Regions from separate parts of the Kovacikia sp. CALU 1929 genome, predicted to be linked through region 1. Evidence: riboswitches for the same ligand, from Rfam matches in the RefSeq annotation. Region 1 holds a riboswitch; the other holds the start of a gene.

What was found. A riboswitch is a leader RNA that binds a small molecule or an ion and turns the genes downstream of it on or off. The one in region 1 is predicted to bind cyclic di-AMP.
Region 2: it holds a riboswitch for cyclic di-AMP, as region 1 does, so the genes downstream of both, ntrB (nitrate ABC transporter permease) here and AC1S52_RS31110 (universal stress protein) in region 1, are expected to answer to the same signal.

The regions. Positions count from the first base shown of each region.
Region 1 covers NZ_JBXBCF010000111.1:1,669-8,641, reverse strand. Annotated here, with positions in the region: gene AC1S52_RS31125 (hydantoinase B/oxoprolinase family protein) at 1-2,781, shown strand, start outside; gene AC1S52_RS31120 (hypothetical protein) at 2,961-3,410, opposite strand; gene AC1S52_RS31115 (M48 family metallopeptidase) at 3,511-4,494, shown strand; gene AC1S52_RS31110 (universal stress protein) at 4,571-5,245, opposite strand; cyclic di-AMP (ydaO/yuaA leader) riboswitch at 5,375-5,507, opposite strand; gene AC1S52_RS31105 (permease) at 6,061-6,973, shown strand, end outside.
Region 2 covers NZ_JBXBCF010000058.1:21,099-28,071, forward strand. Annotated here, with positions in the region: gene AC1S52_RS07295 (phycobilisome rod-core linker polypeptide) at 1-624, opposite strand, end outside; gene AC1S52_RS07300 (ABC transporter ATP-binding protein) at 932-1,771, opposite strand; gene AC1S52_RS07305 (ABC transporter substrate-binding protein) at 1,965-3,386, opposite strand; gene ntrB (nitrate ABC transporter permease) at 3,502-4,374, opposite strand; cyclic di-AMP (ydaO/yuaA leader) riboswitch at 4,475-4,670, opposite strand; gene AC1S52_RS07315 (ABC transporter ATP-binding protein) at 4,772-5,536, opposite strand; gene AC1S52_RS07320 (trypsin-like serine peptidase) at 5,736-6,704, opposite strand; gene AC1S52_RS07325 (response regulator) at 6,820-6,973, opposite strand, start outside.

The sequences.
Region 1 (6,973 bases):
AATGGTGAGTATGAACGCACCTTTGAAACGGAAGTCGCGGGAGTCCGGTTGCGTGCGCCAATGATGTCGATTCATACCGTGGCAGCGGGGGGGGGATCCGTTCTGGTTTTTGACGGCTCTCGCTATCGAGTGGGACCAGAGTCAGCCGGAGCTTATCCGGGTCCAGCTTGTTATCGTTGGGGGGGACCGTTAACGGTGACGGACTGTAATGTGATGGTGGGTAAGCTCCAGCCGGACTTCTTTCCAGCGGTATTTGGGATAGCAGGAAACCTGCCCCTGGATAGTGAAATTGTGCGACAGAAGTTTAGCCAACTTGCCGCTGAAATTTACCAAAAAGCAGGCAATCGCCGCACGGCAGAGCAGGTGGCAGCGGGGTTTCTCGCGATCGCGATCGATAAAATGGCGACCGCTATTAAAAAAATCTCGATTCAACGGGGTTATGACATAACCGAGTACACGCTGTGTTGCTTTGGGGGTGCCGGGGGACAACATGCCTGTTTGATTGCCGAGGCGCTGGGCATGACTCAGATTTTCCTTCATCCCTATGCGGGGGTGTTGTCTGCCTACGGGATTGGACTAGCCGATGTGCGATCCCTAAAAGAACAGGCAGTGGAAGCGGCATTAACCGAAACTGCATTGCCCACAATAACCCAAATGCTGGAGGCGATCGCCGCTGAGGGTCGGGCTGAAATTGGACAACAGGGGATTGATGAATCCCACATTCACGTTTTGCGGAAGGTTCATCTCCGCTATGCCGGAACGGATTCTGCCTTAGTTGTGGATTTTGGCGATACAGCAGCCATGCGTTCCCAATTTGAACAGGCACACCAGCAGCGGTATAGCTTTACCATGCCAGGTAAGGCGCTGATTGTAGAAGCGGTTTCGATCGAAGCGATCGGACAAACCAGCAGCCTCGAGGAACCCGTGCTGCCCGTGGGCAGAACAAACCCCCTCGAACCCATTACGACCGTACAAGTCTATACCAAAGGGAATTGGTGGAGTACCCCTGTCTATCAGCGCAGTGACCTCAGACCTAGCGATTGCATCACGGGATCGGCTCTGATCATTGAACCAACAGGCACGAACGTGATCGAACCGGGATGGTCGGCAGAATTGACCAACCGTAACCATTTAATTCTGAAGCGGGATCAGGGGAATGGGGGGAGAGGGGAGCAGGGGAACGAGGAAGAAACTGGTCATGATGCTATTTCTCCCGGTTCCTCTGCCGTTTCCCTGCACTCTAAACCGGATCCGGTTTTGTTAGAGATTTTTAATAACCTGGTGCGGGCGATCGCTGAGGAAATGGGCATCACGCTGCAAAATACGAGTTACTCGGTCAACATCAAAGAACGGCTCGACTTTTCCTGCGCCATTTTTGACCAGCAAGGACAGTTAGTTGCCAATGCGCCCCATATCCCAGTTCATCTGGGTTCTATGGGTGAAAGTGTGAGTAGTTTAATCCAGGCAAAGGGCAATACCCTTAAACCCGGTGATGCCTATGCCTCAAACAATCCCTACAACGGTGGTACCCATCTCCCCGATATCACCGTTATCACTCCTGTTTTTCTCTCCCCCTCACCCCTTCCCCCCTCTCCCCTCTTCTACGTCGCTTCGCGGGGACACCACGCCGACGTTGGCGGCATTACGCCGGGTTCTATGCCACCCTACAGTACGGCGATCGACCAGGAGGGGGTGTTGCTGGATAACGTTCAAATTGTGGAGCAAGGACGATTTCGAGAAGCAGAACTGTTGCAATTGCTCAGCGCTGGTTCCTATCCGGTGCGAAATCCGGTGCAAAACCTGGCCGATCTGCAAGCCCAAATTGCCGCCAATGAACGGGGGGTGCGGGAACTCCAACGGATGGTAGAGCATTATGGACTGGCAACGGTGCAGGTATATATGCAGCACGTTCAGAACAATGCAGAAGCGGCAGTCCGGCGTGTGCTGGATGTGTTAAAGGACGGCAGCTTCACCTACCCAATGGATGATGGCAGTCAGATTCAAGTCAAAATCACAATTGATGACCGCGATCGCTCTGCTTGCATCGATTTCACCGGCACTTCACCGCAACAAGCCACCAACCTGAATGCACCATTGGCAATTTGCAAAGCGGTGGTACTCTACGTGTTTCGTACCCTGGTTGAGGATGATATTCCGCTGAATGCAGGCTGCCTCAAACCGTTAAAGATTGTGATTCCAGAGGGGTGCCTGTTGAATCCCCACTATCCGGCGGCGGTGGTGGCAGGCAATGTGGAAACCTCTCAGGCGATCGCCAATGCCCTCTATGGGGCGCTGGGTGTGATGGCTGCCTCCCAAGGCACCATGAACAATTTCACCTTTGGCAATGACCAGTACCAGTATTACGAAACCATTTGTGGGGGTTCCGGTGCTGGGGCAACCTTTAACGGAACCGATGCCGTGCAAACCCACATGACCAACTCACGGCTGACCGATCCCGAAGTGTTGGAATGGCGATTTCCAGTTCTGGTACAGGAGTTTGCGATTCGTCCCCACAGTGGAGGACAGGGTAGCCACCAGGGCGGCAATGGCGTGATTCGGCGCATTCAATTTCGGGAAGCAATGACCGCAGCGATTTTGTCCAGTCATCGAGTCGTTCCACCCTTTGGCTTAGAAGGGGGAACCGCCGGTGCAACGGGACGTAATTCAGTCGAACGTCAGGATGGCACTGTGGAACCCCTTACCAGTAAGGCAGAAGTCGAAATGCATCCCGGCGATGTGTTTGTGATTGAAACGCCAGGTGGGGGAGGGTTTGGTCGTTAATTCTGAGCCTGCTAATTCTTGTGGAATCGGTACGCTTAAACTTGTCTCTTTGAGCAAAACTTACTCCCCAATAAAAACCCCTCCAGCTTAACGCCAGAGGGTATTTCCGCACACAACCAAGGAGAATTTGTCAACAACCAAACGCAATGAAATCGATCGCGTCATTAGCTAGACGACGATTAACGGTTCAAGATAGGCTCTTTCCGATCGAACTGACAGGAAAACGCCTCCTTAGGAAGAAAAGTCAGCGACAGCTCTGGATGTTCCAGATGGGGATGATCAAACAAAACTTCATCAGTAACCGCATCCAAACGATGCGAACGATAGGTTTTGTAAGCAACACCCGCGGCAACCAGTCCCACACTGGCAATAGATCCGGCGATACCCCACGGCATCAACCCTCGCTCACTGCTATTGGGCTGGAACCGATCAGCGGAAAGGGCAAATCTATCTGAGCGAACAGAGCTACCTGACTCGTCAGATAGTCCCACCGGATGGTTAACCGGACTGGACAGCTTTTTCCCACTGAAAGGGCAGGCATGTGCCAGAGAAATTGACCCAATTAAGGCAATTCCAGCCGCGATCGCAGTAGACAATATGACTAATCGGGGGCGATGGAAACTAGCCATAGCTAAATGTGAGTGAGGATTTCCAGAAATTATGGGCTGAACGGCTGCTACAAACAGGCTAATACGATACAAAAGATCAGCAAGATAACAAAATTAACCTATGCCTACCTACACTGGAATTTCTAGCGAAGCTTTCCGACACCCGCTTGATCAGCAGGCAGAACAAGCCTTGCGAAACGTGCCAGGGTTTGACCTGGTTGCCAGTAAATTTGTGGAATTTTTAGCTGAACGACCCCAGTTTGTGTTTCATATGGGTAGCAGCATCCAGGTGGGACCACGCCAGTATGCCAACATCTATCAAATCTTTCGAGAATGCTTGCGCGATCTGGACATCCACCCAGAGCCAAGCCTATTTGTTTCTCAAAATCCTCTGGTTAACGCTTTTGCCCTGGGGCGGGAACATCCCTGCATTACCATCAATACTGGATTGCTGGATTTACTCAATGAAGTGGAACTGAGATCGGTGATTGCCCACGAACTGGGTCACATCAAGTGTGGTCACTCGGTTTTGATCCAGATGGCAATCTGGACAACGCTGGCAATTTCTGGATTGTCAAGAATGACCTTTGGTTTGAGTGAGCTGATCTCTACCGGCTTGCTAATGGCTTTCTATGAATGGCTGCGGAAAGCTGAACTGTCTGCCGATCGCGCTTCCCTACTGGTGATGGATGACCTGAAGCCGGTCATGAATTCCATGATGAAAATGGCAGGGGGAAGCAGCCAGCATGCCCATGAACTGAGCCTGGACGAGTTTATCCGCCAATCTGAGCGCTACCAGGAACTTGACCAGGATGGAATGAACCAGGTCTACAAATTTCTGCTGTATAACAACTTGTCCCAGGGAATTTTCATGACCCACCCCTTTACCGTCGAACGTGCCATTTTCTTGAAGGAGTGGTCAACCTCCGAAGAATATCGTCAGATTAAGGCTGGCAACTATCACCGGGTTGGAGCGGAAGGCTCAGTTGATGTTGAGGCAAAAACCGCCACCAAACCCTCGGAAACTCAGGCAGAAGTTGACAACCTGCGTCGCCAGATAGAAGACCTTCAGCAGGAAATCGATCGCATTAAGCATACCCGCTAAGCTGACTTACTTCGCACTTCTCACTCAGCCCTTCGTACTGACTGAACAAGGGTTGCTGAACTTATGCCGCAGTCTATTACACCACCGATGGAATTCCCAAAACTGGACAGGGAAAATCAGAATCTAGTTGCTGCACGATAGCATTATCAGTCGATTCACAGCCCAAAACCAGCAGCGTAGCGGACTCTGTTTCCACTACAGTCCGCAGTTCCTCTGCTACCTGTCCAAAGCGCAAATGAGTTTCAAGGGAACCGCGCCATTCCTCTGCGAGATTGCGCGCTTGCCATAGGATCCGATCTGCCTGCTCAAACTGGTCAAACCGACAAGTTTGTTGGGTCGTGGAAAGGTGAGCCGGGGAGGTCAATTCGGCGATCGCCCCACCCGGACGAGCCAGCGATCGTTTTTGACGGTAGCCGCCCATTTCCCGGCTATTCGTCAGCCCAGATGCGACTGTTTGGAGCCGTGGCTGCCCACATTCATCATTCAAATCAACGACATAAACGACTTGAACAGTCACCTGCTTATGGGTTGCTAACCGAGTCTGATGGGCAATCCACAGGGTCAGATCTAAGGCTGTCTGGCTGCGAGGAGAACCATTGTAACCAACGACAAAATGCAAATCTTTAGAGGTCAAACTCTCAGGAAACGATTTACCACCTGACTTTTTAGGTGGAATAAGCACCATCTGCTCAGTCAGATCGTTACGACCCAAGGCACTTTCAAGACGGGCAAGCATGAGCGAAATGTTCACAATTAAAAACCTCTCAAAATTAGGGTTAAGGAGAGGTGGGTTAGGTCATAGACACAATAGACCTGTCCGAAGGTCTTCGGTCTTTCCGGAGGCACCAATGACCAATGCTGTAAAAGCGATAGTCTTGGGTACTCCTCCCATTGCCGACGGAGTTAGCTGACGGGCTAAGACTGGAAGGTGTCTCTCTCAAGGAAGTTGAGATTAGCCCCTGAAAGTTTGGTTCCTCCGTTCTGAAACATTGCTTAACAGGGATTGACTGTTAAAACAATCTCAGATTAGGCTACCCACTGATGAAAAACTCCTGCGAATGGAAGATGCAGGATATGTTAATGAATCTAAACAAGCCTACCCTTGAAATCTGCTATGTGTAAAACAATTGCAGTTAATCAGGGTATGATTTCAAGTCACTTCGTAGCTAATATAGCGCACTCAGTTTTAATCGCCCATCTCTCCCAGGATGGTTTTATCAAGACTTCTCATTAAGGTGGGGATCATTACCCAGGTTATGATCCATTCTGTAACGAAACCTATCTACTGTTCCACCAAAACACCTTTCTAACTGAGCTTTGCCTGAATAAATTCAACGTTTCAAGTAACAATTCTGACTAGTTAAATAAACTAAATTAAGTGGATGTGCAGATTGACAAGGCGATCGCATTTTGATCCACCCATCTTCAAATAGCATTTTGATCGATTTTTTACTCTATCGCGAGTTAGAAAATAGCATCTGTAGTCAGATGGACAAATCCCTCAACATTCCGATAGAGTGGTGACTCTTTAGATAGAATGACCTGGATGATGGGATCTCTGTACGCATGAATCCGAACCAACTGAACAATGCGTTTACTTTGTTTTTGAGCCTGCTGGTAGAGGCAGTTCCCTTTTTGCTCTTAGGGGTGCTGTTTTCCGGTGTGCTTCTGTTCTTTGTGGATGAACGCAAACTGGTCAGGATGATGCCCAAGAATCCCCTGTTAGGTGCCTTTGTCGGAAGTTGCATCGGTTTTTTATTCCCGGTGTGTGAATGCGGCAATGTGCCGGTTGCCCGCAGATTGTTGATGCAGGGGGTGCCCTCTTCGGTTGCCATTGGGTTTCTGTTGGCGGCTCCGACAATAAATCCGATCGTTTTTTGGGCAACCTGGACAGCATTTCGTGACCAGCCAGAAGTTGTGTTTATGCGAATTGGGTTTTCGCTGGCGATCGCAACGATTGTTGGCTGCGTTTTCAGTGTTCAAAAGGATCTACGCCCCATGCTCCAACCAGCGGTGGCAAGGGCAATACCAGTGAAGAAAGACGAGAGAGGAGAAAGGGGGCGGCTGGATGCCCCCTCATCTCTGACCGACCAATCTTCCCCTCTCCTCCAGTCCGGGACGTATTGGTTGAATCAGCCAGGGCAAGCCGGACGAGCCGATGTGGCCGAGCTTCAGGCAACGATGGTGGCAGCGAGTACAGCAGGCAAACCCCTGTCCTATAAGTTAAATTTGCTGTTAGAAAATACCGTCCAGGAGTTTCGAGAACTGGGCGGAGTGCTCGTTTTGGGCAGTGCGATCGCGGCGATCGTGCAGGTTTTTGTTCCCCGCGAAATTATTTTGAGTTTGGGACAGGGACCCGTCACCTCGATTCTTGCCATGATGCTATTGGCGGCAGTCGTGTCAATTTGTTCGACGGTTGATTCGTTCTTTGCCCTCTCCTTTGCCTCCACCTTTACCACAGGTTCCCTGCTGGCATTCC
Region 2 (6,973 bases), on a different contig from region 1:
AACCAGAGTAGCTTCACCGGAACATGCCCGTTCGATAATTTCCCGCAGTCCCCGAACATTAACCGCCAGAATGTTGGGGTCACCGGAAACGATCGCGTAGGTGGCATACCGTAAAAACCAGCTTAAGTCCCGCAAGGACTTCGCCATGTTGCTCGGACCATAGCGAGACACGTTGATGGGACGGAAGTTGGGGGGAATCACCACTCCACTGGAAGTCGTGAAGAGTGATCGCAGTCCTCCTAAAACACCGCTAGGTGCAGGACCGCTTCCTGAACCGACAAAGGTAGCCGTTCCCAGTCTTGATGCTTCCCGTGCGTCTAAAGCTACACCAGCAAGCGACTTAGCTGGCTCTTCGACTGGCGGCTTCTCCAGATAGGACATAGGAGAGCCACCTACAAAGATACGGTTGGCTGCCCGGGACACAATTAGATCGGAATTTCTCGTAAGTATTTCTGCAATCGCTAAGCGCTTTGCGCCGGAGCCAAAATAACTCAATAATTCATCCAGCTCACCTTTCGCCAGGAAGCGGTCTTGCTGCTCAGCCTGGGAAATAGTCGATACTGGTAGGGTTTGATAAAGGTTTGGGCGCGCAACTGAGCTTCCACCACTTGCTCTAACAGTCATTGGATTTCAAAAGCTCCCTTATACAGTTTGTGACCGTGTTAAATATGACCAGAGTGTCACCTGGCAACCTTGATTAGTGCCTTCTCCTTTCCAGAAGATGGCTTAGGAACCCGAAGGATGAACGGCGCAGGGTCAACCAGTTCAATATTCAGGTTAAAACGATTCGGGACCACCACTCGTTTTATTAAAAACTATGTAGAACCGAAGCACTTGATTTATCGTCAGATCATAGAGGAAAGGGGGGACGTAGCTGAGAAGTTGTAAAGGTTTTGTTACAAAAGATTATCAAAGCCGCCCCTTCAGTCCCTTATCCATCCAATTCAAAATAACGATCTAAAAAGTTCAGGGCATGGTTGCGCAGTTCAAAGTACTCGGAAGACTCGCGAATTTGCTGGCGATCGCGGGGATGGGGAAAGGGCACTTCCAGAATTTCGCCAACTTGGGCAGCGGGACCGTTGGTCATCATCACAATCCGGTCAGACATGTAGATCGCTTCGTCTACATCATGGGTCACCATCATCACCGCCTGCCGGTGGTTTTCCCAGATGTCGAGTACCTGCTTTTGTAATTTGCCCCGTGTCAGGGCATCCAGTGCGCCAAAGGGTTCATCCATCAGCAGCATTTTGGGACGAATTGCCAGGGCCCGGGCAATCCCAACCCGCTGTTTCATGCCACCTGAAATTTCATCCGGATATTTGTTCGCAGCGGCAGTGAGGTTCACCATTGCCAAATGTTCATTCACAGTGCTGACCTTTTCACCGCTAGAGAGACCTTCAAGAACTTCATCAACTGCCAATCGGATATTCTCGCGCACGGTCAGCCAGGGCAGTAGGGAGTAATGTTGAAACACCATCATGCGATCGCACCCCGGTTTGCGAACTTCTTTCCCTTCTAAGGTCACCAGCCCAGAGGTTGCCCGCTCTAAACCTGCCACCATTTTGAGTAGGGTTGATTTACCACAGCCTGAGTGACCAATCAGGGAAACAAACTCATCCTCACGCACCGTCAGGTTGATGTCGCTTAATACAACAAACGCTCCACCATCCGGGGTTGGATAGGATTTTGTCAAGTTGTCAATGACCAGAAAATTAGTCTCCACTGGTTGGCTGTAGTTGGTGTTGGAGGAATGCAAGGTTGCTTTAACCATAATGTCTCCTTGGACTAGGGGGATGAAGGACAGGGGACAGAGGACAGGGGGACAGGGGGACAGTTAAGAATTAAGAATTAAGAATTAAGAATTAAGAGTTAAGAGTTAGGAATAAAAAACTGAAGAAGTAAATATTCTTTAATTCAGAACTCTCAACTTTCAACTCTCAACTCCTCTTCCCTCAATGTCATAGTTAACTGACATATATCTGGTTTGGACGATTTGCTCGGATTTCAAAGCTGTTCAGGTAACCTACTGGATCGCTGGGATCGAATCCTTTGTTATCGATAAATACGTCTGGAGATTCAACTTTGTAATCATCTTTTGGGCATTCGATCCCCAGATCTGCGGCGACTTCCCGATAGATGTCGGTTCTCCAACCTTGTGCGGATAATTCTTCAGCATTAGCAGGAATTTCCTCGATTTGCCCCCAACGAGCAGCCTGAGTCATGAGCCAGATGCCGTGCGATCGCCAGAGGAAGGTGGAGTGATCACCCGCTACTTTGGCAAGATTGCTGGGAAGGTCATAAAAAATGGTGGTGTCGTCCGCCTGCCGGATCCGATCTTTGCCATCAAAACCACCGTAGTTGTATTCACCCAGAATGGCTGGACGGGTAAATTTATCAATCGGTCCTTTTGGGGGTTTTGCACCTGTAAAAGAGCGCTCAGTAATCAGTTCTGCAACTTCTGTCCGATTTTCCGGTTTGCTGCAATACTGGCAGGCTTCGATCATTGCCTTCAGTAAGGAGCGGTAGGTTTTCGGGTACTGCTCGATGAAGCTCTCCATGACCCCCAGCAGGCGATCGGGGTGCCCTGACCACACTTCTTTTCCCTGGGCAAAGGTGAAACCGACCCCAGCATTTCCAGTGATAGCGCGGGTATTCCACGGTTCTGCGACCATATAGCCCTGCATCGCTCCAATTCTCACATTCGTCACCATTTGCGGCGGCGGCACAATGATGATGCGAAATTCCTTATCTGGTTCAACGCCTGCGGCAGCGGCGATGTAGCGAATAAAGTATTCGTAAATTGCTGAACTCAGTACCACTGCCCACACGCGATTTTCTGGAGGCTGCCGGTCAAAAAAGTTGCGGAACTGGCTGCCAAATTCCTCCAGATTGCCATTGTACTCGTGCCAGGGACGCAGTCCCGCATCCCACATCGCTCGATTCATAGTCATGGCGTTTCCATGACGGTGGATGGTCATCCCAGCACAGAGGGGAGCGTGGCGGGCACCTTCAGCCCCTGTGCGAGCATTCATCACCGCTCCAGAAACCACTGGAGAGGCATCCAGACGACCAAAAATGATGCCATCCCGCGACGTTGCCCAACTGGCTTCCCGGCTCAGACTCACATTTAACCCATACTTGCGAAAGAAACCCTTTTTCCAGGCGATCGCAAACGGCGCACAGTCATTGACGGGCACATACCCTACGGTAATATCAGGCTTTTCCAGTTCTGCGGGTTTCACCACTGGTTCCACTGCTAGAGCTGCTTCAGTCAGTCCTCTGGCAGAGCGGTCTGCATTGATCTGGCAAGCGGATAATGTGCCAACGGTGGTGGCAGCACCCAAGCCAAGCAGAAACTCTCGTCGTGTCCAAATTTGTCTGGTCATAACGGCTTCAGTTAATGGGAATTGTTGAATCGGACTGGTTGGTTGTTGGTTGTTGGCTGTTAGTTGTTAGCTGGGAATCAGCCTTCAGTGGGCAGCAACTCTCAACTTTCAACTCTCAACTTTCAGCTTCGTAATTGGTTGCAGCAGTAGGGCGGCGATGAGTCACCAGGATCTGCAATTGGGCGATCGCAAAGTCAAGCAATAGCCCAGTCACACCGATGACCAGTACTGCTAGAAAAACGGAACTGAGGTTGAGACGGCTCCATTCATCCCAGACAAAAAAGCCGATGCCAATTCCCCCCGTTAACATTTCCACCGCCACAATCACCAGCCAAGCAATTCCTAAACTGATCCGTAATCCAGTAAAAATGTAGGGTAGGCTGGCAGGCAGGATGATTTTATAGATCTGCCGCCATTTGGGCATTTCCAGTACACGTGCCACATCCAGAAAATCCTGGGAAACACTAGAAACCCCCAAAGCTGTATTGATAATCGTGGGCCACAGCGATGTCACGAAAATCACAAAAATTGCCGAGGGATCTGCCAGGTTGAAAATGGCGAGGGCGATCGGTAGCCATGCCAGTGGGGATACGGGTTTAAGAATCTGAATCAGAGGATTTAACGCCAGCATCATTGGTCTGGACATGCCAATTAAAAATCCAACTGGAATGGCAACCACTGCCCCCAGCAAAAAGCCAATTAATACCCGTCGTAAACTGGCAATCAACAGCCAGCCAATTCCCAAATCTCCGGGACCCCTCTGGTAAAAAGGGTTCAGAATAAAGTCCAGGTTATTCACCAGTGCTTCTGCTGGAGTTGGCATTAGTTCATGCCGAAGCAGAGCGATCGCCCACCAGAGCAAAATTAAACCCAAAAATCCTAGTGCTGGTAGAATCACCGTATCCCGAAGTACCAGCGTTTTTGAGCGCTTCCAGCTAGACTGAGCAACTGCGGCAAAAACCGCAGCTAGATTCATCTGAAAAATCATCTTCAGTTCCTCAGTGTCCGGTGCAGGTAAATTGAGCAGTCCTGGCTAGAGACACTGACGAGTCTGAAGCATTACCGATTGTGAAATGCTGCTGACTCTTCAGTCCTCTCTCAATGCTGACGGAGTTAGCTGACGGGCTAGGGCTGAGAGATGCCCTTCGGAAAGGAGACGAGATAAAAGATGAAGGATAAAAAACCCTAAGTTTTTAGCCTTTACCTTAAGTCCTTAGCCTTTTTCCAGATTCGCCCCAAAGTTTGGTTCCTCCGCTCTACCTCTTACATAAGCCTCATGCGTTCTTAGTAAGAAGAAGATTAAGCTGACTGGCTCAAGTTGTTTTCAAGAATTTAGCACACTTTTCCAGGATTGGGGCAATCTCTCTGGAGAAGGGTTCTGTGGATTAGCGACTCCTGAGTTTGCCATCTTCGAGATAAGCAATTTGGTCGGCTACGTCAATAATTCGAGGATCGTGGGTGACTATAAACACGGTGCGTCCCTGTTCCTTTGCCAGTTGGCGCAGCATTTCAATCACCGCATGTCCATTGTGAGAGTCCAGGGCAGCCGTGGGTTCGTCTGCTAGGATTAGCTTGGGGTCGCTTGCCAGGGCGCGGGCGATCGCCACCCGCTGTTTTTGCCCACCAGAGAGATTCCGAGGCAATTGGTTGGCTTTATCTGCCAGTCCCACCTGTTCTAGAAGCGACTGGGCTTGTTCACGGGCTTTGGTTTTGCGAATCCCTTTCACATTCAAGGCAACTTCAACATTTTCCCGAGCCGTCAAGGCTGAAAACAGGTTGAAATCTTGAAAAACAAACCCAATATTTTGCAGCCGAAACCGGGCTAACTCGGCTTTAGACAGGGAGGTGATTTCCTGACCCAGCAGATGTACACTCCCTTGCGTGGGAGTCAGCAGCCCAGCCAGAATAGACAGTAATGTTGTTTTACCAGATCCAGAGGGTCCCATCAAAAGCTGAATCGCTCCCTGGGGCACGCTTAGGTCAATTCCCTGTAAAGCCTGAAATGGCTCCTTAGGAGTACCTAGTACCATTGCCAGGTTTTTGACGGCGATCGCATCAAATTTTTCAATCGTTCTACACCGTTCCAGCCGTTCTAAAGGTTGAACCGGGTTTCTCACAAGATTAGACAGGACAACCTGGTAAGCCAGCATTCATCTTCCTCATGGGGGATCCTGATCAATAGACGGACTGGATGCCAAAAAGGTTCAAGAGCGGGGCAGTGAGTACAAGATGTGGAGAAGAGTGAAGCAAAGGGTCTGGCGGTTAAATCCGCGATTACGCGAACAAAATCCGTCTGCGAGTAAACCACAACGACGTGAGGATGAGTGGATGGGTGTCACTGCCGTCTGCTCAACGGACTTTCTGAGCTGAGCGGTTTAGCCAGTCCTGAATTTGAGAAATTCTGACTGCATAGTTGATGACATTGCCATCGACCTTTTTCCAACCGGCATGGAGGGCTACCACATAATATTCATCGTCCACTTTCGCCAGGATGGGTCCACCCGAAGCTCCACCCTTCGTATCACAGTCATGCAGGAGTAACCCGTCTTTTTCGCCCATCACACTGCATCCGCGATGGACACCTGCCGTCAGCCCCGGACCCGCGGTTAGTTCTAAGCCGCCGTAGACTTTGGGGGTGCTGGGAAAGTCGGCAGAGTAACCGACCAGCGACAGCTTGTTGGAAAACTTGGGAAATTCAGAGGCTGAAGGAGCTTTCCAGCCCAGAAAACCATATTTTTCACCTAGAGGCTTGTCTAGCTTGAGAACTGCCCAATCATTGACATCTACTGTGGCGCTGTGTTCCTTAAAGTCTGTGCCATAGTAATAAGCTTCCACATTGCCCACATCGATATCGTCCTGTAAGGCTCCGTTAATCAGGTTGGGCTTAAACTGAATGGCTCGGCTAACTTTGTGAGTGTTAGGGTTGATGACGCAGTGAGCATTGGTCAGAACGATACTTTTGGCAATCAGGGTGCCTGTGCAACTGTAGCGCTTGCCATCGGCTGCAACCCCTTCGATTCTGCCGATCGCAGACCAGGGAAAACTACGATTGACCATTGGCACCCGGTCATCTCTACCAATAATGGCGCGGAATGGGAAGGGATTGTCAGATCGCCCCAGCACGGGTGGAAAAAATGGTTTGCTATCTTCACCAAGATTGAGAGTCGCTGGATCCGCAATCTGAGTAATTTGAGAGCCTGCTGGTTTCTGAGAGCGTTGGGGGGGATTAGAGGGCATCTGGGCATTAGCAGCAACCAGATGAGTGAGAAACACAGCACCCAACATTCCGCTTGCAATCGTCTGGGATCTCCTGCTCATAGACTTAATGCTCTTATATCCGTTAGTTCAAATATTAGGGCAGCAAGGTAAATCCCTCGCCCTACCCAGATCTACCGCTGCAAACACTCAAGTTATGCAAGGGGTTTGTGAATTTTTAACCCCGATTGGGGGGTGGCTCATTCAGCAATAGCCAGTACATGCCTAACTGCTGTACAGCCTGGGAAAATTGAATAAAATCCACTGGTTTACGAATATAGCTATTGCATCCCAGGCTGTAGCTGTCGAGCAAGTCCTGCTCTTCTTCGGAG